Regions from separate parts of the Bradyrhizobium sp. USDA 3650 genome, predicted to be linked through region 2. Evidence: predicted binding sites of a transcription regulator. Region 2 holds the regulator's gene; the other holds the start of a gene.
The links. The regulator HrcA, encoded in region 2, represses chaperone genes, less so after heat shock. The targets are predictions, from matches to a motif close to GTTAGCACTCNCNNNNNGNGAGTGCTAAC.

Region 1: the regulator HrcA is predicted to act here: its motif matches at 5,585-5,613, upstream of ACVIN2_RS36335 (co-chaperone GroES).

The regions. Positions count from the first base shown of each region.
Region 1 covers NZ_JBSRZG010000001.1:7,706,924-7,717,451, forward strand. Annotated here, with positions in the region: gene ACVIN2_RS36305 (caspase family protein) at 1-134, opposite strand, end outside; gene ACVIN2_RS36310 (glutathione binding-like protein) at 246-884, opposite strand; gene ACVIN2_RS36315 (cysteine hydrolase family protein) at 898-1,491, opposite strand; gene ACVIN2_RS36320 (LysR family transcriptional regulator) at 1,622-2,455, shown strand; gene lepB (signal peptidase I) at 2,557-3,303, shown strand; gene groL (chaperonin GroEL) at 3,543-5,183, opposite strand; gene ACVIN2_RS36335 (co-chaperone GroES) at 5,228-5,542, opposite strand; gene ACVIN2_RS36340 (usg protein) at 5,921-6,208, shown strand; gene ACVIN2_RS36345 (cupin domain-containing protein) at 6,364-6,903, shown strand; gene ACVIN2_RS36350 (O-linked N-acetylglucosamine transferase, SPINDLY family protein) at 6,916-9,042, opposite strand; gene ACVIN2_RS36355 (LysR substrate-binding domain-containing protein) at 9,164-10,084, opposite strand; gene ACVIN2_RS36360 (transporter substrate-binding domain-containing protein) at 10,237-10,528, shown strand, end outside.
Region 2 covers NZ_JBSRZG010000001.1:4,418,084-4,428,611, reverse strand. Annotated here, with positions in the region: gene dnaK (molecular chaperone DnaK) at 1-33, opposite strand, end outside; gene ACVIN2_RS20670 (hypothetical protein) at 430-1,371, shown strand; gene pncA (bifunctional nicotinamidase/pyrazinamidase) at 1,517-2,239, shown strand; gene grpE (nucleotide exchange factor GrpE) at 2,381-2,995, opposite strand; gene hrcA (heat-inducible transcriptional repressor HrcA) at 3,091-4,179, opposite strand; gene rph (ribonuclease PH) at 4,360-5,073, shown strand; partial or broken gene rdgB (RdgB/HAM1 family non-canonical purine NTP pyrophosphatase) at 5,085-5,722, shown strand; gene hemW (radical SAM family heme chaperone HemW) at 5,739-6,923, shown strand; gene ACVIN2_RS20635 (penicillin-binding protein activator) at 7,071-8,324, opposite strand; gene rsmI (16S rRNA (cytidine(1402)-2'-O)-methyltransferase) at 8,671-9,621, shown strand; gene ACVIN2_RS20625 (YraN family protein) at 9,608-10,009, shown strand; gene gshB (glutathione synthase) at 10,020-10,528, shown strand, end outside.

The DNA.
Region 1 (10,528 bases), 3.3 Mb from region 2:
ACCAGCGCGACGCGGGTTTCCGCCGATGCCGGCGCAAGGGAAAGCCAGCAGGCGAGGAGGGCGAGGCAAAGTCCGGCCGGGCAAAATCTGGCGAGGCAAAATCTGGCGAGGCGAAATCTGGAAAGAGCACGCATGAATGCCTTCCAATGAAATGTCGAAAAATATCCCTCCAGATTAGCGCATGCCGCTCCGACATCAATGCCCCGCCAGAGAAAACGCTGGGATTTCCCGGCCGTGACATCCTGTCACGTAGGGCTCGCCGCCATCGTCTTGCGCACGGCCATTTCGGTCGCAATCGCGTCCCGCACGGCTGGCCGGGCCTGCATGCGCGCCAGATAGGCCGACAAGGATGGCCATTGCGCGATGTCGACGCCTGCCGGACGGAGCAGCAGCAAAGCCCAGGTGAGGTGGGCATCCGCGATTGTAAAACTGTTGCCGACGAGGAATTCGCGGCCCTCAAGGTGCGCGGATGGCACCGATAATGTCTGCGCTATCCGTGCCCGCGGCTTGGCGAGCGAGGCGTCGTCCTTGTACCAGAAGGTCGGAAACAGGAACGCCTTGTGGATCTCGGCCCCGACGAAGCTGAGCCATTCCTGGAGCCGATACCGGTCGGGATCTCCGAACGCGGGTGCAAGGCCCGCCTGCGGCTTCAAATCGGCGATGTATTGCAGCACCGCCGCGCTTTCGGTCAGCCGTTCGCCATTCTCCAGCACCAGGACCGGCACCGCGCCCTTCGGCGAAACGCCGAAGAAGTCGCTGCTGTTTTCCACGACCTGCTTGGTCTCGAGATGGACGAGATGATAGCGCGCATCGAGGCCCGCTTCCATCAGCGCGATGCGGCTCGCAAGCGAGCAGGCCATCGGGGAGAAATAGAGTTGCAGCATCGCCCACGTTCCTTCAGGTCAGCGCCTCGGTTTGCGCGATGATCGCAAACCGATCCGACAATTCGGCCAGGGCGACCTCGTGGATGGTCCTTGCGGAGAGCGCTCCGCCGCGGCCGTCGGGAAGATCGCGTGTGGCGCAGGCATCGGCTGCGATCGTCGTGCGCAGGCCGAGGTCGAGCGCGGCGCGGGCGGTCGAACTGATGCACATATGGGTCATGAAACCGGCCAGCACGATGTTCGTGCGTCCGGTTGCGGCCAGCCGGGCCTGAAGGTCGGTGTCGGCAAAAGCATTCGGCAGCGCCTTTTCGATCACGGCTTCGCTGGCGAGCGGCGCCACGTTCCTGACGATCGCGCCGCGCGCGACCTCGCGGTCGAACAGGCTGCCGGCACGTCCCTTGTGCGCGATATGGAAGATCGCAGCGCCGCTCGCCCTCGCGCGGGCGAGCAGGCGCGCGGCGGCGGCGATCGCGGGCTCCGCATCCGGCAAGGCGAGCGGGCCGGCGCAATATTCGTTCTGGATGTCGATCAGCACGAGGCAGGAATCGGCGAGTCTGGGCGGATTGAGATCTGCGCCGGATAATTCAAGCAGGGTTTTTGGGGCGGTCATGCGGGTCGGGCTTTCCTGGCGGTATCGGATGGCGCGACACTAGCGCGGCGGCAGCCTGCCAATGTGCAGGACTATTGCAGCATATGGCTGCAAATTTGCAGGAGCCGGTGGCACCTGCTAGGCTCATCGCATGAACTGGGACGATCTGCGCATCATCGCCGCGGTCAGGGACGAGGGCACCTATGCCGGCGCCAGCGCGCGGCTGCGCATCGACGAGACCACGGTCGGCCGCAGGCTTGCACGCATCCAGCGCGATCTCGGCGTGCCTCTGTTCGATGCGGTGGACGGCCAGCGCCGGCCGACGCGCCATTGCGAGGCGGTGCTGGCGCATGTCGAGGCGATGGCCGCTCATGCCGCCGAGATCGGTCGCGTCGGCGAGAGTCTGGCGGGCCCGGTGGGACGCCTGCGTATCGCCTCCACCAATACGGTCGCCGAGGAGGTTCTGTCGCCGCGGGCGAGCGACTTCCTGCGCGCCAATCCCGGCCTGACGCTGCAATTCCTCACCTCGAGCGAGAACGTCAAGTTCTCGCGCTGGGAAGCCGATCTCGCTATCCGTCTGCGCAAACCCGACAAGGGAGACTTCGCGATCTCCAGGCTCGGTGACGTCAAGCTCTATTATTTCGAGCCTGTTGCGACCGAGGGCGAGCCGGTGCTGTGCGCCTATCCGGACGAACTCGGTGCCATTCCCGAGATGCAATTCCTGCGTATGAAGCAAGCCCACGCGCGCTGCGTCACCGACAACGTTCGCGTCATCCGTAACCTGATCCGCGCGCATCAGGCCGCCGGCGTGTTGCCGGAGCATGTCTGCGCGGACTTGCTCGGCGATCGCCGCCTGCGCGCCACACTGCTGCCCGGGCGCCGCGACGTCTGGCTGCTGGTGCAGAACCATCTCAAGCGCGATCCGGCGACGCGGCTCACCATCGAATGGATCCGCCGCTGCTTTAGCGATCTCGCGCGCGGCTGATTGCGGGCGTGAACGCGATCCGTGCGCGGCGCGACCAAGTTATGGGATTGCGTGCGCGCGAAGGTTGCGTAATCTCGTGACGGGCTTGATCAGGGCAGCGCATGACCACTCTTCAGGAAACCATCCACCCGCAGGCCAAAGTGCGGGAATGGAAGGCGATCGTCATCCTGATCCTCCTGATTCCGGTGCTGTGGTCGCCGCCGTTTCTGTTTCGCATCTTCCTGTTCCAGCCGTTCAACATCCCGTCCGGCTCGATGACGCCGACGCTGGTCGTCGGCGATTACGTCTTTGCCGCAAAATATGCCTATGGCTACGGCCGCTATTCGTTTCCCTTCGCGCCGTCGTGGATCTCCGGGCGTGTCCGGGCCGCCGAGCCCGAGCATGGCGACGTCGTCGTATTCCGGACGCCAAAGGACACCTCGGTCGACTATGTCAAGCGCGTGGTCGGGCTGCCCGGTGATCGGATCCAGATGCGGCAGGGCCAACTCATCCTCAACGACCGCCCGGTGACGCGCGTCGCCCTGAAGGCGGTGGTTGCCGGCTCCACCTGCGGCGCGGATGACAGTGCGAAGGCCAAGCGCTGGCGCGAGACGCTGCCGAACGGCGCCTCCTACGTGACGCAGGACTGCGTCGACAACGGCTACTACGACAACACCGACGTCTACACCGTGCCGCCGGGCCATTTCTTCGTGCTCGGTGATAACAGAGACAACTCGAGCGACAGCCGCGTGATGTCGTCGATTGGATTCGTGCCGATGGACAATCTGGTCGGCAAGGTGACGCGGATATTCTGGTCGCTCGACCAACACGGCGAGCCGCACATGGAGCGGCTGGGGAAGGTGTGGTGAGGCCCACCGTCATTCCGGGAGCAGTGCGCGGCGCCTGCATGAACTGAGTTCGTAGCCTGGATGGAGCGCAGCGCAATCCAGGAGAACTGCTCGCGTCGGATACGGGGCCCCGGATTTCGCTTCCGCTCCATCCGAGCTACGGGCTGTGATCATGGGGTGCGCGAAGCGATCCTCCAAAAACAAAAACCCCGGCATCGCTGCCGGGGTTTCGCATTTTGTCGTTTGCCGAAATGGCTGGATCAGAAATCCATGCCGCCCATGCCGCCGCCCGGGGGCATCGCCGGACCGGCGCCGCCCTTCTTGGGCAGCTCGGCGACCATGGCTTCCGTGGTGATCAAGAGAGCCGCAACCGAGGCTGCGTTCTGGATCGCGGTACGGACCACCTTGGTCGGGTCGATGATGCCCTTCTTGACGAGATCGACATATTCGCCGGTCTGGGAGTCGAAGCCGTAGGCGTACGACTTGTTCTCGAGGACCTTGCCGACGATCACGGAGCCGTCTTCACCGGCGTTGATCGCGATCTGGCGAGCGGGCGCGGAGAGCGCCTTGCGCACGATCTCGACGCCGGTCTTCTGGTCGTCGTTCTTGGTGCGCAGGCCCTTGAGCTGCTCGGAGGCACGGAGCAGGGCGACGCCGCCGCCCGGAACGATGCCTTCCTCGACCGCGGCGCGGGTCGCATGCATCGCGTCATCAACGCGATCCTTGCGCTCCTTCACCTCGACCTCGGTCGCGCCGCCGACGCGGATCACCGCGACGCCGCCTGCGAGCTTGGCAAGACGCTCCTGGAGCTTCTCACGGTCGTAGTCCGAGGTGGTTTCCTCGATCTGCGCCTTGATCTGAGCCACGCGCGCTTCGATGTCGGCCTTCTTGCCGGCGCCGTTGACGATCGTGGTGTTCTCCTTGTCGATCATCACCTTCTTGGCGCGACCGAGCATGTTGAGCGTCACGTTCTCGAGCTTGATGCCGAGATCTTCCGAGATCGCCTGGCCGCCGGTCAGGATCGCGATGTCCTGCAGCATGGCCTTACGGCGATCGCCGAAGCCCGGAGCCTTGACGGCCGCAACCTTCAGGCCGCCACGCAGACGGTTCACGACCAGAGTCGCAAGCGCTTCGCCTTCGACGTCCTCGGCGACGATGACCAGCGGCTTGCCGGTCTGCACCACGGCCTCGAGCAGCGGAAGCAGCTCGTTCAGCGAGGAGAGCTTCTTCTCGTTGATCAGGATGTAGGCGTCGTCCATCTCAACGCGCATCTTGTCGGCGTTGGTGACGAAGTAGGGCGAGATGTAGCCGCGGTCGAACTGCATGCCCTCGACGACGTCGAGCTCGGTCTCGAGCGACTTGGCTTCCTCGACGGTGATGACACCCTCGTTGCCGACCTTCTTCATGGCGTCGGCGAGGAACTTGCCGATCTCCGCGTCACCGTTGGCCGAGATGGTGCCGACCTGGGCGATCTCGTCGTTCGAGGTGACCTTCTTGGAGTTCTTGACGAGGTCCGCAACGACGGCTTCGACCGCGAGGTCGATACCGCGCTTGAGGTCCATCGGGTTCATGCCGGCGGCAACCGACTTGGCGCCTTCGCGCACGATCGCTTGGGCCAGCACGGTGGCGGTGGTGGTGCCGTCGCCGGCCGCGTCAGCGGACTTGGAGGCGACTTCGCGCACCATCTGCGCGCCCATGTTCTCGAACTTGTCCTCGAGCTCGATCTCCTTGGCGACGGTGACGCCGTCCTTGGTGATGCGGGGAGCGCCGAACGACTTGTCGAGCACGACGTTGCGGCCCTTCGGACCGAGCGTGACCTTCACCGCGTTGGCGAGAATGTCGACGCCGCGAAGCATCTTGTCGCGCGCATCGACCGAGAATTTAACTTCTTTTGCTGCCATCTGGATTTTTTCCTTAGGTGTTTAGCTGGATAAGAGAGGGGCGCTTAGGCCGCCTTCTTCTTGGAAGCGGGGACGTCGAGGACGCCCATGATGTCGCTTTCCTTCATGATCAGCAGATCGACGTTGTCGATCTTGACCTCAGTGCCGGACCACTTGCCGAACAGCACGCGGTCGCCGACCTTCAGGTCGATCGGGATCAGCTTGCCTGCTTCGTCGCGGCCACCCGGGCCCACGGCGACGATTTCGCCCTGCGAGGGCTTTTCCTTGGCCGTGTCGGGAATGATGATGCCGCCAGCGGTCTTCTCTTCTGCGTCGATGCGCTTGACCACGACGCGGTCGTGAAGCGGACGGAATTTCATGCAGTTCTCCTAAGCTTTTGCACGAGTTGGGAATTTTGGATTGTTAGCAGTCTGCGCCCGCGAGTGCTAGCACAGGCACAGCTCAGATAAGGCAGGATTTTGGCGGGAGCAAGGGCTTGTAGCAGATAAATAGCACTCGGAAGCGCCGCCTGCCAAAATCTCTTTCCATCGTTAATCGCGCTCGGCGCCCGTATTAGCACGGAGCGACATCTGCTGCTAACGCATTGAATTTCAACAGCTTGTTAAACTTTTGGGCTTGAGATGGATTGTCAGTTTGCGTCACATTTCACTCATGTGAGCGCATCTCCACCGGGTGGCTCGTAGGGCGCGTACCGGAAAGCCACCCCTTGAATATGCGCTCCTGCAAAGGAGGTTGGCATGGTCTCGCGAGTTGGGGTTGTTTCCGACGACTTCCGGAAACAGGTGCTGGGTTACGGGCTGACGACGGCCGAAATTCTTTACCGGATGCCGGATCATCGCTCGCTGCTCCAGACCTATGTCTGGCAGAACTACGACATGTTTCCGAAATTTCCCGCGCTGACGGATTTCCTGGCGTTCTGGCAGAAGAAGCTCGACGGTCCGCTGTTCTCGGTCACGGTCGCGCATTCCAAGCTGATTAAGCCGGCCGAGCTGCGCGCGGTCGACGGCGTATTCCGGCTGCATTGAAGGCGAGCGCGGTGCTGTAGGGTGGGTTAGCGTCAGCGTAACCCGCCATGCTTCCACGCTGGCGGAGCGAAGTGGTGGGTTACACTGACGCTAACCCATCCTACGATTTCGCATTCCGTGCTAACCTCTCCCCCATAACAACAGGGGAGATCGCCATGGCCAAGAAAGCAAAATCGCGTAGCGCATCGCAGGCGGCGGCGAAGAAGCGAAGCGGGGCCAAACCCGCAGCACGACCCACGGCGCGCAAGGCGGTGAAGGCGAAAGCTCGCGCGACACCGGCCAAGTCATCCGTCAAGAAACCGGCGCGGCCCAAGCAGCGCATCGCGATCAGCCATCACCGTGAGGAAGACTTCAAGGCCGACGGTCTGCGCACCTACGCGAAATATCGCGATCTCGGCATCGCCGCTGCGAGCCACGGGCTGGCGCAAGCGCACGTGATCCGGCTGCAAGGCCCCTGCAACCCGGACGAGGTGTCGAAGCTGCACTTCCACGACGTCGAATTCCAGATGGTGTACGTGCTCAAGGGCTGGGTGAAGACCTATATGGACGGAGAGGGCGAGACGCTGATGAAAGAAGGCAGCGCCTGGACCCAGCCGCCGAAGATCAAGCACATGATCCTGGACTATTCGGACGACGTCGAGCTGCTGGAGGTGATCCTGCCGGCGGAGTTCAGGACGGTGGAATTGAAGGCGTAGGCGAAGCGGAGATCAGCCGCCGTCGTTGCAATAGCGTTTCCACATCGCGCGATAGGCATCGTCCACCGCTTGCGCGTATGAGACGGGGTTGCCGGCGGCCGCAGCCCTGATCTGTCCGGGCAGTTCGCGGCGCAACTTATCGAGGTCGCCGATCTGTGCCCCACGGCTCGCTGCGATCTCGACATAGGCCTCATCGCTTTCCGCGACCCAGTCCGGCAGGCCCAGTGCGGCGAGGATGGAGCCGGCAGCACGGCTCGGCAGGCTGTGACCGAGCTTCGCCACCACCGGCACGCCCATCTGCAAGGCTTCCCACGTGCTGACGCCGCCATTCTGCGGGAATGGGTCGAGGCCAATATCGACGCGATTGAACGCTGCCAGATGCTCGTCTCGCGACGTGGCTCCGAGCAGATCGACGCGTTCGGCCGGCAACCGGCCAGCTGCAAACCGCGCCAGCAGATTGTCGCGGACCAGCTGAGCGTCCAGCGCAGTATCCTTGATCAGCAGTCGCGACCCCGGCACCCGCTCGAGAATCCTGGACCAGACGCCCACCGCCTCGTTCGAAATCTTGCTGATGCGGTTGAAGACACCGAATGTGATGAAGCCGTTCGCGATCGCCGGCGTCGGCGCCCGCGCAATCCCGTCCGGCAGCGGCGCCAGCGTCACAAAGCACGGCAGGTCAACGACGGTCTCCGCAAACAGATGCCGAACCGCAACCGGAATCGCGACCGGGTCCGAGAACAGATAATCGATCGTTGGCAGCCCGGTGCCGGTGCCGTGGCCCCAGCCATGCACCTGAACTGGTGCCGGCTTGCGCGCAAACACACCGAGGCGGTTTCCGCTGGTATGGCCGGACAGATCGATCAGGATATCGACGCCATCGGCGCGAATCTGGGCGGCGAGGCGATCGTCGGACCATTGCGAGGCGTCCCGCCAGCGATCGGCGATGCCCTGAAATTCGCGGGTCGTCGCATCCGTTTTCGGTGAACAAGCGTAGCACACGATCTCGAACTGTGCCCGATCATGGTGCTGCAGGACCGGCTTGAAAATGAACGCCGCCGAATGTGCATGAAAATCCGACGAGACATAACCCAGCACCAGACGGCGATCCGGATCGCGGCTGTTGTCATGTGGTCCCGCCGCTGCCGAGGCGATCTTCGCACCGATCTGCTCCCACCATACACGTCGCGCTTGCTGATGCTGCGCAACGCTGGCGTCGGCCATAAAGTCGAGGGTGAATATCTTGCTGGAGATCGTGCTCTGATCCGGCTCGATGTCGAGAGCTCTGTCGAAACTGGCGAGCGCTTCGTCGACCCGGCCAAGTGCTGCGAGACATTGGCCGAGCAGGCTGTGGGCCTGAGAGAAGCCGGGATCGGCCGCGAGAGCCTTCTCGCAATCGGACAATGCTTCGGCAACTTGCCGGGTCAGGAGCAAGATGCTGGCCCGCCAGAGCCACCCATTCGCGTCGTCGGGTGCCAGGGCGATTGCGCGATTGCAATCCGCCATGGCTTCGTCGAATCGCTGAAGCTCCCGCAATGCAACGGCGCGGCTCGACAGCGCCGAGGCATAGTCAGGCTTGATCGATAACGCGCGGTTTAAGCTTGCGACAGCCTCGTCATAGGCGCGCAGACGGCAGAGCGCCCAACCCCGGCCGTTATGGGCTTCGGAAAGTCTTCCGTCGATTGCGAGCGCCTTGTCGTAGCTCTCGAGCGCTTCCTGATAGAGTTCAAGGGCCGCGCTTGCGTTCCCGAGATTAGACAGGGCCAAGGCGTAGTTAGGTCGGAGGGCGAGGGCCTTTCGATAGCTCTCGCGGGCCTCATTGTGACGTTTTAGCCCGTTGAGCGCGACACCCAGGCTCATATGAGCTTCGGCAGATCGCGGATCCACGGCCACCGCTCGGCTCAGCAGAACTTGCGCCTGCTGATAGTTTTTGGCTTCAGCCTCCAAAGCGCCCAGCAAATGAAGCGCGATGAAATGGTTGGGCGCGAGCTCCAGGAGTTCGCGATAGGCCGTCTTTGCCTCGCGGAGAAGTCCCGCTTTGTGGAGCTGGAGGGCGCGCGCGAGCAACGGCCCGACCTCGGCTTTTTGCCGTTTCTGAAGCCGGGAATTTTGAAATGCACGCTGGCCGACGCTGTCGCTCATGAATCAATTCCACCCGAATCTCCTGACGAGATTAACATGGAAGGATTGTCGCGATTGCGCTGCGCTCCATCGGAGCTACCAGGGCGCCAGCCTCACGCAAGCCTCGCCGCGGATCGACCCGTTACCGCTCGAGATAGCCCAATTCCGTGCTCATGACCTTGCGAGCATATTCGCTGAAGGCATCGATCAACCGGGCGCGCGCGGCATAAGGTGGATAGAGCAGTGCGATCGTAACGGGGACGGCCGGGTTGAAGGGGCGCGTGATCAGGGCCGCACCGGAGCTTTCGTCATGCGCGGCAATCGGGTTGATAATGCTGATGCCGAGGCCCGCGGCGACCAGGGCGCAGACCGATGCGCCCAGATCGGTCTCCGCAACAATGCGGCGCGTGACGCCGGCCTGCGCGAAGATCGTATCGATGCGATCGTAGAGTGGACTCCCCGTGGCGAACGAAATGAAGGCCTCGTCGGCGAAATCGGCAGGGCGCAGCGTCTTCTTCTGCGCAAGACGATGCGCCTTCGGCATGATCGCGACGCAACGGGTCTTGAGCACCGGCTCGACATGCACCCCCGCAGCCTCGCCGTAGAGCATTGCCAATCCGGTGTCGCAAAGCCCGGAACTGACCCAGTCGTGCACGGCGCTCGCCGTGCCGGATCGGATCGAGATCATCACATGCGGATAGTCCACCTTGAAGCGTGCCGCGATGCGCGTCAGCAGGCCGCCAGCCAGGCGCGGCATCGCCGCAACACTTAACCGACCCATACCGAACGAGCGGATGCTGGCTGCGCTGGCCTCCAGTCCCGCCAGGCCGATGAAAGTCTTCTCGACCTCCTGGAAAAAGCGCGATCCATCCACCGTCGGGCGGAGGCGGCCGCCACTGCGGTCGAACAGCGGGAATTGTGTGATCGCCTCCAGCTGTCCGATCAGGCGGCTGATCTGGGGCTGCGAGGTATGCATGCGCTGAGCCGCCTGCGTCATCGATCCCGTCACGAAGACCGCCCGAAAAGCCTCCACATGCTTCAGGCCCATGCGTCTGGTCGCCATATCAAATCCGTATAGGAGAGTATGAAACTGGAATTTCATCAGATCGGGCTTTTGGACGATAGTCCAGGGCACGGAGCTGTTCGCACGGAGCTGTCTTGGGGTTGCTCACCCACCGTGGACGGCGTCACCGAGATTCGCGACAAGAGGGACATATGAAAGCGACGATGATCAAGGCACTGGCCGCGGCGACCGTCGCTGGTGTTCTTCTTTCCAGCGAGGCCATGGCCCAGGGCGCGGGCAGGCTGGACAAGATCCGTGAGAGCGGCTCGATCACATTGGGGTACCCCGAGACCTCGGTGCCCTTCGCCTATCTCGACGGCAACCAGAAGCCGATCGGTTACACCGTGGAAATCTGTGAACAGGTGGTGCAGGCGATCAAGACGGCCCTCAAGCTTCCCAAGCTCGAGGTTCGCTACAACCCCATCACCTCGGCGACACGCATTC
Region 2 (10,528 bases):
GGTGCCGAGGTCGATCCCGATGACCTTTCCCATGGTCCTGTATCCTTGTTTTTGCGGCAGGCTGGCTGGGCCCAGAAGGCACCCGAACCGAAACCCCCTAAGATCAAACATTCGCGATATTGCGATGGTTGGGGGTCATATAGGAGGGGGGGAGGTGCCCGCAAGGACCGAACGCAAGTTTCGGCCGTGAAAACATTGGGTTTTGGAAGAACATATCCGGGCTGCACCGCCCTTGCGGGTGAGGAATTATTAACAGGTGCCGCGATCGGCCGACATCGGCTACCGCATTCCGCCCCGCCCTGTTGCGGCAAGTCCAAACCCGCTAAAAGGCGGGCAGCCGGCCGGGCTCGTCATCGGGCTGCCTCGCGCGACAAAAGGGGCCGGCTGGCCACCATCGAACGGCCTCAATGTGAACCAATCAGAGTGCCCATGAAGCTGATCCGCCCCCTTGCTGCGCTCGCCCTCCTCGTTGCCTCTGCGCTTCCGGCTCTGGCTGCCGACGCCGTTTTCCCACCCGGCTTGCGCCTCGGCATGGTGCCATTGGTCGGTCTCAACACGGCCAAGACCTTTCCCGGCTTCGAGAGCGAGGACGGCAGCGTCAAGGTGCTGATCACAGAGCTGCCGCCGGCGGCCTATGGCGAGGTGGTGAGCGCCTTCAACTCCAATACGGCCGGAGCCAACGGCGTCAAGCAGGACAAGATCGAGACGCCCGCGGGTCTTGCCTATTTCACGACCGAGAGCGGCAAGGCCGGCGAGACCCCGGTTCGGCGCTATTCGATGATCGTGCCGGGGGCCGGCTTCTCCGGCTATGTCGCGGTGCAGATTCCGGAGAATGCGGTCAAGATCTACACCGACGAGGCGGTGCGGCAGATGTTCGCGAGCGTCGTCACCCGCAAGCAGGTCTCGGCCGAAGAGCAGATCGCGCTGATGCCGTTCAAGATCACCGATCTCGCAGACTTCAAGGACGTTCGCACGCTGGCGCCGGGCTCGAGCATCATCTTGGCCGACGGCGACGAGAGCTCCGGCTATGAATCGAAGCCGTTCATCATCCTCGGCGTGATTGGCGCCACCCCGCAAGCCGCCGACGACCGCGCCCGCTTCGCCCAGGAGGCGGCGCTCCAGATTCCCGGCGTGCGCGAGTCCCGCGTCACCATGTCCGAGCCGATCCGCATCAGCGGCCAGCAGGGTTTCGAGACCCGGATCGACGGCGTCAGCGGCAAGGACAAGACGCCGGTGACCGTGGTGCAGTGGATCCGCTTCAGCAGCGGCGGCGCCTCGCTGCGCATCATCGCCAGCGCCCCGCGCGAGCAATGGCCGGCCGCCTTCACCCGCTTCCGCGCAGTCCGCGACGGCATCCAGCCGAAAGGCTAACCCGACACTCATCGTCGTCCCGACGAAGGTATCCGGTCAGCAGCCCAACCACTCACCAAAGCCGGCTGCATTTTCGGGCTTCTGTTCGTATACGAACGGAACTAGGCTCCCCTTCCGTTGAGTTCATCCTGGAGGGAGGCGAATGATGCTGGATCGGCGACAAGTCTTGGCGGCGCTCGGGACGAGCGCGCTCGTGGCGCTCGCGCCAACCGCGATTCTGGCGGCCACATCGATCAAGCCGGACGATGCATCCGCGCTGCTCGTGATCGACGTGCAGAATTGCTTCCTTCCCGGCGGCAGCCTTGCCGTGAAGGAAGGCGAGCGAGTGGTGCCCGTCATCAACAAGATCTCGAAAGCGTTTTCGAACGTGGTGATGACGCAAGACTGGCACACGCAAGGCCATGTTTCCTTCGCATCGGTCCACGCCGGCAAGAAGCCGTTCGAGACCGTCGATCTTCCCTACGGCAAGCAGGTGCTGTGGCCCGACCATTGCGTGCAGGGCACCGACGGCGCCGCGCTGTCGAAAGACCTTGCGATCCCGCACGCCGAGCTCATCATCCGCAAGGGGTTTCACAAGGACGTCGACAGCTATTCGGCCTTCCTCGAAGCCGATGGCAAGACCTCGACCGGCCTTGCCGGCTATCTGAAGGGGCGCAAGATCAAGCGCGTCTTCGTAGTCGGGCTGGCGACGGATTTTTGCGTCGCATGGACCGCGCTCGACGCGCGCAAGGCGGGCTTCGAGGTCTATGTGGTGGAAGACGCCTGCCGCGGCATCGACAATCAGGGTTCGCTCGCAAAAGCCTGGGCCGATATGGCCAAGGCCGGCGTGAAGCGGATCCAGTCCGCGGATATCGCGGCGAGCGCGTAGGCCCGGTCAAAAAACTGCAAGACCCTCATCCTGAGGAGCGCGCATTTTCGCGCGCGTCTCGAAGGATGAAGGCCCCGCTGCAGCAGTTCGGCCCGCATGGTTCGAGACGGCGCTGACGCGCCTCCTCACCATGAGGATCAACTAGTTCGCCGCGCCGTTCGGCTCGTTGCTGTTGGCGGGCGCGGCCTTGGCGCCGCCCTTGGCGACACCGACCAAGGCGGGACGCAGCACGCGCTCGCCGATGGTGTAACCGGCCTGCATGACCTGCACGACGGTGCCCGCGGGCACCGATGCATCAGGCACCTCGAACATCGCCTGCTGGAAGTTCGGGTCGAACTTCTGGCCCAGGGGATCGAACTTCTTCACGCCGTGTTTTTCCAGCGCGCTGAGCAGCGAGCGCTCGGTCAGCTCGACGCCCTCGATCAGCGAAGCGAGGCCTGCATCGGCCGCCGCACGGGCCTCGGCCGGAACGGCATCGAGCGCGCGCTGGAGGTTGTCGGCGATGTCGAGCACGTCGCGGGCAAAGCCCGTGACGCCGTAGAGCTTGGCGTCAGCGACCTCCTTGGCGGTGCGCTTGCGCAAATTCTCCATCTCGGCCAGCGTCCGCAGCATGCGGTCGCGCGCCTCGGCGACTTCCTTCTGCAGGAGCTCGACCGAGCCGGGCTCGGGATCGTCGGGCATGATGTAGGGTTTTGACACCACGGGCTCGCCGGCCGCAGCACTCGTGTCTTCGGGTTGCCGGTCTCGATCGGTCATCGGCTCTCTTTTCGCATTCATCTCAGGGGTTTCTGGCCCGGATATCGTGCTTCGGGCACCGAAAATCAAGCGCCCGTGATCGGGGGAGACGCCGGTCAGCCCCCCAGGAGCCGGCTGACGATGCGGGCAGCGTAGTCCACGGTCGGGATCACGCGGGCATAATTCAGTCGCGTCGGCCCGATCACGCCCAAAACGCCGACGATATGGCCGGCAGCGTCCCGATAGGGCGAGATGATGGTGGACGAGCCCGACAGCGAGAACAGCTTGTTCTCACTGCCGATGAAGATCCGCACGCCTTCCGCGGTCTCGGCCCGCCCGAGCAGGTCGATCACGCCGCGCTTGGTCTCGAGGTCGTCGAACAGCAGGCGAACGCGCTCGAGATCCTCCAGCGCATGCAAATCCTCGAGCAGATTGGCGTGGCCGCGGACGATGAGCTGCCGGTCCTCGTTCTCACCGCCGGACCAGCTGGCGATACCGGCCGAGATCACCTTGTGCGTCAGCTGATCGAGCTCGGTGCGCGCCTCTCCGAGTGCGGTCTCGAGCTCCAGCCGCGCCTCGGCCAGGGTCCGGCCCCGGATCCGGGCATTGAGGAAGTTGCCGGCTTCGGTCAACGCCGAGGATGGAACTCCCGGCGGCAGCGTCAAGACGCGGTTTTCGACCTGCCCGTCCTCGCCGACCAGGATCACCAACGCCTTTTCCGGTTCCAAGCGGACGAATTCGATATGTTTCAGCCGCGCATTGGATTTCGGCGTCAGCACGACGGCGGCCGCACGGGTCAGGCCGGAAAGCCGCGTCAATGCTTCCTCGAGCGCAGCCTCGACCGATTGCGCGTGGCCCACGGAGGTCAACTGGCTCTGGATCGCCTGCCGTTCACTGTCATTGAGGTCGCCGACCTGCATCAGGGCATCCACGAAGAAGCGCAGGCCGAGTTCCGTCGGCAGCCGGCCGGCGGAGGTGTGCGGGGCGTAGATCAGGCCGAGCTGTTCCAGGTCGGCCATGACGTTGCGGACTGAAGCGGGCGACAGCGGCATGGCGATCAGGCGCGAAATATTGCGCGAGCCCACCGGCTCCCCGGTCGCGAGATAGCTTTCGACGATTTGACGAAAGATGTCGCGGGAACGCTCGTTGAGCTGGGCAAGGCCCGCGCGCGGCGCGATCAGATGGATCGGATCGTGATGGGCCACAGACCGTAACTCCTCTCAGATACAGGTAATTTGTCTATCCCTGGGGCTTCTGACAAGCGTGGCGTTCGCGGATTGAAAATCGGGGGTGAATAAGGCCTCGATCTTCCCCCTTGCCGCCCACCCTTACCCCCCCTACAAGCACCGCCAACAGCCCTTTTCCGAGAGTTTTGGAGGATTCCCATGCGGCCAAGCCGCCGTGCGCCCGACGAATTGCGCCCCGTGACGCTGGAGCGCGGCGTGGTCAAATATGCGGAAGGCTCGTGCCTGGTGAAATTCGGCGACACCCACGTGCTGGTCACCGCCACGCTGGAAGACCGCCTGCCGCCATGGCTCAAGGGCCAGGGCCGCGGCTGGGTCACCGCCGAATACGGCATGCTGCCGCGCGCGACGTCGGAACGCACCCGCCGCGAGGCCTCCGCCGGAAAGCAGAGCGGCCGCACCGTCGAAATCCAGCGCCTGATCGGCCGCTCGCTTCGCACCATCATCAATCTCGAAGCGCTCGGTGAGCGCCAGATCACGGTCGATTGCGACGTGCTCCAGGCCGACGGCGGCACCCGCACGGCCTCGATCACCGGTGCCTGGGTCGCCCTCGCCGATTGCATCACCTGGATGAAGGCGCGCAACATGGTCAAAGCCAACGTGTTGCGCGACAACGTCGCCGCGATCTCCTGCGGCATCTACAAGGGCACGCCCGTGCTCGACCTCGACTATGCCGAGGACTCCGAAGCCGATACCGACGCCAATTTCGTCATGACGGGCGATGGCCGCATCATCGAAGTCCAGGGCACCGCGGAACGCGAACCGTTCACGGAAGCCGAGTTCCTGGCGTTGATGGCGCTGGCGCGCAAGGGCGTCGCGCGTCTCGTGGACTTGCAGAAACTGGCGGTAGCGTAGTCAATAGGCCGATGCATCGCCGAATCACCGGAAAGCTGGTCATCGCGACCCATAATCCCGGCAAGCTCGCCGAGATGAAGGAGCTGCTCGCGCCTTACGGCATCGAGGCGGTGTCGGCCGGCGAATTAGGCCTTCCGGAGCCGGAAGAGACCGGAAACGATTTCCGCAGCAACGCCGCGCGATCAAGGCGATCGCGGCAGCGCAGGCGACGAAGCTGCCGTCTTTCGCCGATGATTCCGGCATCGTGGTCGACGCGCTCGACGGCGCGCCCGGCATCTACTCGGCGCGCTGGGCCGGCCCGAACAAGGATTTTGCCGCGGCAATGGCGCAGATCGAACGGCTGTTGCAGGAGCGTGGCGCGACCACGCCCGCCAAGCGCAAGGCGCATTTCGTTTCCGCGCTCTGCGTTGCATGGCCCGACGACCATCGCGAAGAGGTCGAGGCGCGCGTGGACGGCACGCTGGTGTGGCCGCCGCGCGGCACCGCCGGCTTCGGCTACGACCCGATGTTTTTGCCCGACGGCCACAGCCGCACCTTCGGCGAGATGGAGAGCATCGAGAAGCACGGGCTGCCGCCGCTCGGTCTCGGCCTGTCGCACCGTGCCCGCGCCTTCGTGAAACTGGCGGAGATCTGCCTTGAGCCGCGCTAGAGCGTTTTCGAGCGAAGTGGATACCGGTTCGCGCCAGGAAAACGCGTCAACACAAGAATCCGAAGCCTTCGGCGTCTACGTGCACTGGCCGTTCTGCCTGTCGAAGTGCCCCTATTGCGACTTCAACAGCCATGTCCGCCACGCCGCGATCGACGAGGCGCGCTTTGCGTCGGCTTTCGCGCGCGAGATCGCTGCGACCGCCGAGCGCGCACCCGGCCGCGAAGTCACCTCGATCTTTCTCGGCGGCGGCACACCCTCGCTCATGCAGCCTGCAACCGTCGGCGCTGTGCTCGATGCCATCGGCAAGCACTGGATTGTGGCGAAAGACGTTGAAGTCACGCTGGAGGCAAACCCGACCAGCGTCGAGGCTACGCGCTTCGCGGGCTATCGCGCCGCCGGCGTCAATCGCGTCTCGCTCGGCGTGCAAGCGCTCGACGATGCCTCGCTGAAAGCGCTCGGCCGCATGCACAGCGCGCGCGAGGCCCTCGACGCGGTCGCCATCGCGCGCCGCTCGTTCGACCGTTATTCGTTCGACCTGATCTACGCCCGTCCCGACCAGACGCCGGCGATGTGGGCTGATGAATTGCGTCTCGCGATCGGCGAGGCGGCCGAGCATCTGTCGCTTTATCAATTGACGATCGAAGAAGGCACGCCGTTCTTCGGCCTGTATCAGGCCGGCAAGCTGAAAACGCCGGATGAAGCGGTCGCACGCGCGCTTTACGACGTCACGCAGGAGACCTGCGACAGGCTCGGCCTGCCCGCCTACGAGATTTCCAATCACGCGCGGCGCGGCGCCGAGTGCCGGCACAATCTGGTCTACTGGCGCGGCGAGGAATATGCCGGCATCGGCCCCGGTGCCCATGGCCGGCTCGACATCGACGGTATCAGGCACGCGACCGCCACCGAGAAGCGCCCCGAAGCCTGGCTGATGCGGGTCGAGACCAACGGCCACGGCGTCGTCACCGACGATCTCCTCAACAGCGAAGAACGCGCCGACGAATTTTTGCTGATGGGACTACGTTTGGCCGAAGGCATCGACCCCGAGCGTTACAAAGCGCTCTCCGGCCGCTCGCTCGATCCCAAGCGCATCACGCTGCTGCGCGAAGAAGGCGCGATCACGGTGGATGCAACGGGGCGGCTGCGCGTGACCAGCAGCGGTTTTCCGGTGCTCGATGCGGTGGTCGCGGATCTGGCGGCGTAAGGTCTCTCCATCGTCGTCCTGGCGAAAGCCAGGACCCATTACCCCAAAGAGCAGTTGCAGCGTAAAGCTGACAACCACGAGTCTTCGCAAAACCGCGTCCTGTGGTTATGGGTCCTGGCTTTCGCCAGGACGACGTCGAGGAAACAGCTACGCCCCAAAACTCTTCGGCGAGCCCGCCACCGCAACACCGCCGCCCGTCGTCACCTTCATCACCGCGAGGCCCCGCTCGTTGGTGCCGTCGGCGCGGAAGCGGAACAGGCCGTCGATGCCGGCGAATCCGGAAGGATTGGTGAGCACGTCCGGCGAGAAGCGGGTGGTGCCTTGCGTTCGCGCCAGCGCGGCGACGAGGGCAACCGCGTCATAGGCGAGCGTTGCGGTGCGCACTGGCTCCGCGCCATATTTGGTGCGATAGCGGCCGGAGAAGGCGCGGAAGCCGGCCGGATCGGGCGCGGCGTAGAGGCCACCTTGCAAGCTTGGGCTGGCATAGACGCGCGGACTGTCCCACAGGCCGGTGCCGAGCAGCTGGATATTGCGTAGATTCGCCCCCGCCGCGCTCATCGCATCGGCGACCGAGACGACGGCATCGCCATCATCGGCGATGAACAGCGCATCGGCGCTGCCAAGCTGCTGCGCCACGGTCCGGGCCGGCGTGGCGCGGTCGGCGCCGTATTTCTCGAACGCGACGATGCGCCCGCCGCGGCGCGGCACCGCCGCCTTCACCGCGGCCTCGACCACGTTGCCATAAGCATTGTCCGGCACCAGAACGGCGACGGAGCGCTTTCCGATGCTGCCGGAATATTCGACGATGCGGTTGACGTCGGACTCCGGCAGGAAGCTCAGCAGATAGACACCGCGGCCGGCGATGCTGGAATCGGTCGAGAACGCCATCACCGGGATGCCACGCGTGCGCGCGATTTGCGCCACCGCAGGCACCGACTGCGCGAACAGCGGCCCCAGGATGATCTCGGCGCCCTCGTCGACCGCCTGCTGCGCACTCGCCTGCGCGCCCTGCGGGCTGCCATTGTCGTCCTTGATCAGGAGCTGGATGTTGGGATTCTGGAACTCGGCCAGCGCCATCTCGGCGGCATTGCGCATCGACTGCGCGGCGAGGCCGGCATTGCCGGATGCCGAAAGCGGCAGGATCACGGCGACCTTCACCCCGCCGGTGCCGGCAGTCGTCGCCTGCTGCGGCGGGCCGGCCGGCTGGGCCGGAGGCGGAGAGGAACTGCTGAACGGATTGGAGAACTGGCTCAGGCTCTGCTGCACGCCGGCGCAGGCCGACAGCAGCGGCGTGCCGAGCAACAGGCCGAGCGCGCTTCGCCGGGTTGCCCCTGACATCAGGGATCCCTGAACGGGAGACTCCTCCGAAAAGGAGGATCTGGGATCACGTGGGCCCGTCATGACAGTTTTCTCTTCTGACCGACCGTCGCCAGCCGGTCACGACATTCTTTCCACGACACCGGCCATGGATTCAGGCATATTGTCGGCAAATAGTTAACTCAAACAAAAGGATAATGCCCGCTTAACGCGGCTTCCTCTCAAGTTCTGGCTAGCTGCCCGCCGTCCGTCACCCAGCATCAAGGCGGCGTTTCCGCCGCGAATATGGCGCTGACGCTTCATTCCCTGGGGAATGTGATGCCGAATGGATCACATTCCAGTCCTTCCTCGCCCCTTGCCTCGCCCAGGCACGATCTTTTTCCGGGGACCGGTTCCCAGTCCCGGGGATCATGCCTAAGTTCGTCTGATTATGCGCGTAAAGCCGTCCCCGATAAATACACCCGAGACGACGGAGCCCGCCTCGCGCGGTTTCTCCATCGACGCCCATCGGCTTGTCGCGCCGAAGGCCGCGCATGGCCTGCATTTGGTCGCGACCCCCATCGGCAATCTCGGCGACATCACGCTGCGGGCGCTGCAGACCCTCGCCGGGGTCGATGTCATCGCCTGCGAGGACACCCGCATCACGCGGCGTCTGACCGAGCGCTACGACATCTCCGCGCAGCTCAAGCAGTATCACGAGCACAACGCTGAAGCGGCCCGTCCGAAGATCCTGGAGCGGCTTTCGCAGGGCGGCTCGATCGCGCTGGTGTCGGACGCCGGCACGCCGCTGATCTCGGACCCCGGCTACAAGCTGGTGCGCGAAGTCTGCGCCGCCGGCCACGCCGTCTACGCGCTGCCCGGCCCGTCCTCGGTGCTGGCGGCGCTGTCGGTCGCAGCGCTGCCAACCGACCGCTTCTTCTTCGAAGGCTTTCTGCCTTCCAAATCAGCCGCGCGGAAGTCGCGCCTGGCCGAGCTTGCGCGCATCGATGCGACGCTGGTGATGTTCGATTCCGGTAACCGCGTGCAGGACACGCTCGCCGAGCTCGCCGAGATCATGGGGGCCCGTGAAGCCGCGATCTGCCGCGAGCTGACCAAACTGCACGAGCAGATTTCGCGCGCGACGCTGCGTGAGCTCGCGCGCGATGCCGACACGCTGGAGACGCGCGGCGAATTCGTGCTGGTGATCGCTCCGCCTGCGGCGGATGCCGAGATGCTGACATCGAATGCGCTCGACCACGTCCTGCGCGAGCAGCTCGCCGCGAACAGCGTCAAGGATGCGGTGGCGCATGCGGTCGCGCTCTCGGGCCGGCCGCGCCGCGAGGTCTATGCCCGCGCGCTCGAGCTTGCCAAAGATCTGCGGGGCGGCGATGGCGAAGACTGAGGCCCCCGCGGAACCGAAAATCGCCTCGCCCGAGCGCGTCGCCGCGTTCCGCACCGGCATCTCCGCGGAAAGCCGCGCCGCGGCCTATCTCATGGCCAAGGGCTACCGCATCCTCGCCAAGCGCTTCCGCACGCCGCATGGCGAGATCGACATCGTGGCGCGCCGCCGCAATCTGATTGCCTTCGTCGAGGTCAAGGCGCGCGCAACGCTGGACGATGCCGCCTTCGCCGTGACGCCGCGCCAGCAGCAGCGCATCATCGACGCCGCGCAAGGCTGGCTCGTCGCGCATCCCGAGCATGCGGAATTCGAAATGCGATTCGATGCCATGCTGATTGCGCCGCGGTCACTTCCACGCCATGTGTTGGCGGCATTCGACGCCTCGACCTGAAAGGCAGACCATGAAACTGAACGTCGCCGTCCAGATGGACCCCATCGCCCGCATCAACATCAAGGGCGATTCCACCTTTGCGCTGCTCCTGGAGGCGCAGAAGCGCGGCCACGGCCTGTCCTATTACACACCCGACAAGCTCTCGATGGTCGGCGAGGAGATCGTCGCTCCGGTTCAGCTGCTCACCGTGCGCGACGAGCCCGGCGATCATTTCACCCTGGGCGAGCCCAGGCGCGAGGCGCTCAACGGCTTCGACGTGGTGCTGCTGCGCCAGGATCCGCCGTTCGACCTCGCCTACATCACCTCGACGCACCTGCTCGAACGCATCCATCCGAAGACACTCGTCGTCAACGACCCCGCCTCGGTGCGCAACGCCCCGGAAAAGCTGTTCGTGATGAACTTTCCGCAGCTGATGCCGCCGACGCTGATCTCGCGCGATCTCGACGAGATCAACGCGTTTCGCGACAGGCACGGCGCCGTCGTCATGAAGCCGCTGCACGGCCATGGCGGCGCGGCGGT